Regions from separate parts of the Pradoshia sp. Z3_51 genome, predicted to be linked through region 2. Evidence: predicted binding sites of a transcription regulator. Region 2 holds the regulator's gene; the other holds the start of a gene.

Region 1 (2,419 bases), on a different contig from region 2:
TCGTCGCAACTACTTTTTGACCGTACGCTTTAGCGTTTGTCATATCGTTTGCATTATCGATAAAGAAAATGCCCGGCTCCGCAGAATAAGTCGCACAAATATTGATTAAATTCCATAATTCGCGAGCTTTAATTTTACGATATACACGCACAGCATAACCTAGTTTCTCCCATTCGCGTACATCACCGCAATCAGCCCATTTTTCATTATAGGCTTTCATATCTTCTTCATTATAGGACTCAACATCCGGGAATCGAAGTTCATATTCTCCGTCATTTTCTACAGCTTCCATAAATTCTTTTGTTAAGCACACTGAAATATTGGCACCTGTTAAAAAGTCTGGATTATGAACAGTATCATTTCCACCAGCGGAAAGTTTTTCTTCTGCTTCCTTAATGATTGCCTCATTAAATCCGCCAAACCCCGAGATGTTTTTATAATTGACTATGCCTTGATACATGGCTTCCTCTTGCATTGTGAGCGGAGTGAATTTCAATTTTTCAGATGCATGTCTACGAATTACTTCATCCTTGCTGACTTCCATTAAGAAGCGCAAAATTTTAGGATTTTGCATTTTTGAGATGATAAATTCTACGATATCCGGATGCCAGTCAGAAAGCATAATCATTTGAGCTCCGCGACGGGAACCACCCTGTTCAACTAAGTGAGTTAATTTTGCAATATCATCCAACCAGGATACTGCACCTGAAGATTTTCCGTTTACACCGCGAGCAAGCGTGTTTCTTGGACGTAAAGTGGAACCATTCGTACCGACACCGCCTCCGCGACTCATAATTTCCATCACATGTTTGCGATGTTCAGAAATCCCTTCACGGCTGTCATTAATAAATGGCATTACATAGCAGTTAAAGTAGGTTACTTCTGTTTCAGAACCGGCTCCATAGAGCACACGTCCTGCCGGGATAAAATTCGTTTGAACTAATTCATTATAAAATTTATCAAACCATTCCTTGCGTTTCTCTTCCGTTTTTTCAACTTCAGCCAAACCGCGTGCATTCCGTTTCGCAATCTGTTCATAATAAATTTCAAGCGGTTTTTCAATGACGTCGAGTGATTTACAAATCAGACCGGTTTTAATTTCATCATGCTTGTCCAAGGATGAGCGGAATTCTTCTTCAACCAATACATGTGCTTTCTTGGCTTCCCAATCAATATGTTGGATGTACCCAAGTCCACGGGCAGGAAATTTTGGGTCTTCTTTAATGGTAAGTACAACAAAATCTCCATTACTAAGTGTCATTTTTTCCGTATCTTTGAAGGAATAGCGATCTATCATCACAAGCCTTGAAACACCCTTATACGTCTTATTCATGTCTGGAGTAATCGGAAAAACTTGCGGAAATAGGGCTATATCTTTATTTAACCTTTCGACATTTATAGACAACTTGCGATTTGTTACAGTAGGCAATTTGATCTCTCCTTCAACCAATAATATTATCTCTTTTTTATTTATCTTTGTTAAGTTCTTAAATGAATATCTCTACGTTATCATAGGCTACATTTTAATTCAACATATAGTATTTGTATTTTTATAATCCATACCACATATAGTGTCTGGAGCATCTTCTGCTAAAATTGTCAATTATTAAAATTTTACAAAAAGTAAAGAAAATCAAAGATATAATCTTCTTTTTAACTATTTTTGAACCAAAATAAACAAAATCTCAGCTTGCATATTATGAAGCTTAACTATGCTTCATATAACAGCGTTTTTGCATTTTCGACCCAAAATTTTTTTCCTAAAAAATAAAATTTTGTCCATAATGCACGATACTTGATTTATAGTGATTTGTAAACTTATTGTCCTTTCTAATAACGCTATATGGATATAACCATTATTTTGAATCCAAAGACAATATGTCTACCTTCCTAAATGCAATAATTTTTTATCACAAATTCGTAAACTATTACCAGAAAATTTTTTTGCCAGACAAATATACGAACTGTATAATAGTAAAGTGAACAGAAAGAGAAAGTGGGGATTGAATTGCCAACATCATTAATCGTATTAATTGTACTGGCTGTATTGATCATTGGATATTCCATCTACAGTTGGTTCTCCAGCAAAAAAATGGTTACGACATTGTCCCAAGAGGACTTTAAAGCTGGCTATCGAAAAGCTCAGTTAATAGATGTTCGTGAGCAAAAAGAGTTTGATGGCGGACATATTTTAGGAGCCCGCAACATACCTTCAACACAATTGAAAATGCGTATGAAGGAACTCCGCAAAGATAAACCTGTTTATCTTTATTGTCAAAGCGGAATGAGAAGCACACGAGCTGCTCAGATGCTATATAAAAAAGGCTATCGTGAACTTTATCAACTCGAGGGCGGCTTCAAACAATGGAAGGGTAAAATTAAAACTAAATAAAATCAAAGAGCCAATGCAGGGTATGCA
Region 2 (2,419 bases):
GTTCAGGCCGTTCTTTGATTCATATTCTAGAATAAACTAAGAAAAACAATTAATGTACATTTAGTGGTAATTATTAACTAATATTGAATTGTATGATTGCTTTTGAAATATAAACCATATATACTAAATGTCGTAAACTTCATCATCCTGGCAGTACTACTTAAAGGGTTAGGACCTCTCAGGACTAACTTTCCCCCGTGGTAGTAAAGGCCAGAAACGAAGATAATTATAATTCGTTTAAATGCTAAAGGGGGAATTGAACATGCATACAATAGGTCGTCATGTCATTTCTGAATTATGGGGCTGTGATTTATCTAAATTGAACGATGTTAATCAGATTGAACAAATATTCGTGGACGCTGCTTTACGATCTGGAGCTGAAGTTAGAGAAGTAGCCTTCCATAAGTTTGCGCCACAGGGAGTAAGCGGAGTAGTCATTATATCTGAATCACATTTAACCATTCATAGTTTTCCGGAACATGGTTATGCGAGTATTGATGTATATACATGCGGTGACTTAGATCCTAATGTGGCTGCTGATTTTATAGCTGAAGCCTTAAACGCTCAGGTTAGGGAACACATTGAAATCCCGCGAGGCATGGGTCCGGTTGCTGTCAGCCATGTTCTTGCTAAAGCATTATAAATAAAAAATATTAAAGAGATGTCCTTTTGTGTTGACTCAAAAAAGCTAGATTCAAACTCTAACTTTTAGGGGTGCAGTACATATGCATCTCTTTTTTTTGTGGCAAACGTCTTTTACTTGCCCATTATTTACTTTTCTCCGATAGTATTGGCCGTATCATAGATAAAAAATAGCATTTTATGCAAACAGACTTGTCCTATTCGATTTGTTTTAATAAGATAGAACTATAGAAAAGGACGGTGCTAATCTATGATATGTCCAACGTGCCAACATAATGGGACAAGAGTGCTGGATTCCCGCCCTGCGGATGAAGGACGTTCAATACGTAGAAGAAGAGAATGCGAATCCTGTAGTTATCGTTTTACTACATTTGAAAAGGTAGAAGAAATTCCGCTAATTGTGGTAAAAAAAGATGGCGCACGGGAAGAATATAGCAGAGAAAAAATCCTAAGAGGTTTAATCCGAGCTTGTGAAAAGCGTCATGTTGCTCTTAAAGAACTGGAAGAGATTGCAACTGATGTTGAAAAAGAAATAAGAAATCAAGGATTTTCTGAAATAAAAAGTGATTTAATAGGTGAAATGGTTATGGATAGGCTGGCTGAGTTGGATGAAGTGGCCTATGTCCGTTTCGCTTCTGTGTATCGTCAATTTAAGGATATAAATGTCTTTATTGACGAATTGAAAGAATTAATGAAAAAAGAGGATTAAGTAGAGCTGAAGACAGTTTCTTTAGCTCTTTTTTCAACTATAAAAACCCGAAGTACGAAAGGTTTGTAGACAATGCAATTTTCATGGAAGTTTGTAAATCCTAAAGACAGATATGTTGTACTATATAAAGAAAAGCTATCAGAAATGGACCATAAATCGATTCAATATTTATATCAGCCACTTGTAGGAGGATTGGCTGTTTCTTTGTATATGACCTTATTAAACGAAGTCAATACAGGTAACATGTATTCCAGACAAACGACACATCGTTGGTTAATGGATGTACTTGGTTTACCTTTGGATGAGATATTTCAATACCGAAAAAGGCTTGAAGGAATCGGGTTATTAAAAACATATAAAAAAGCAACTCCGGAAGGTAATGTTTTTATATATGAGATTCTTTGTCCTTTAAGTCCGGATAAATTTTTCCATGATGATTTGCTGCCTATTTATCTGAAGCAAAAACTAGAAGAGAGACATTACGAACGGCTGCTCACGATGTTTGCGGATAAACGTATACCGGATGATTATGAGGAAATAACACAATCGTTCAATGAGGTGTTTGCATCTGAATTTCGCAATCCAAAAGAAATCATCAGCTCGGAAACTGATCAAAACATGCAATTCTTCTCAAAGGACCCACAGGGATATAGCCATAATTTAATGGAGCAATTTGATTTCGAGTTATTATTTGCGACGGCTAAAAACAGCTTTATATCGAGAAAAGCGTTTACTCCAAATGTGATGGAATCCATCGCGATGCTATCGTATTTATATAAAATTAATGTAATGGATATGAGCAAGTTGATTTTACGCTGTCAAAATCAACATAATGAAATTGATATAGACGAACTTAGAAAATGTGCAAGGGAGTTTTTCCACATCAATCATGGTGAAGAAATGCCGACATTGATTGAACAGAAACAGCCTGAGTATGAACGTACGATCATAGAACCTAAAACACCCGAGGAGCATTTGCTGTATACTTTTGAAACAACCTCTCCGTTGGAATTTCTAGTTAGCCTTTCGCAAGGCGCAATGCCTTCCGACAATGATCTGGCACTTGTA

The links. The regulator NrdR, encoded in region 2, represses ribonucleotide reductase genes. The targets are predictions, from matches to a motif close to AACACNATATATNGTGTT.
Region 1: AC4BHA_RS18945 (vitamin B12-dependent ribonucleotide reductase) is a predicted target of NrdR. The motif match lies at 1,559-1,576, and genes of this name have one in related genera.

What each region holds. Positions count from the first base shown of each region.
Region 1 is NZ_JBZAJC010000019.1:34,665-37,083, forward strand. It holds gene AC4BHA_RS18945 (vitamin B12-dependent ribonucleotide reductase) at 1-1,429, opposite strand, end outside; gene AC4BHA_RS18950 (rhodanese-like domain-containing protein) at 2,009-2,392, shown strand.
Region 2 is NZ_JBZAJC010000003.1:319,204-321,622, reverse strand. It holds gene speD (adenosylmethionine decarboxylase) at 263-643, shown strand; gene nrdR (transcriptional regulator NrdR) at 893-1,351, shown strand; gene AC4BHA_RS08675 (replication initiation and membrane attachment family protein) at 1,424-2,419, shown strand, end outside.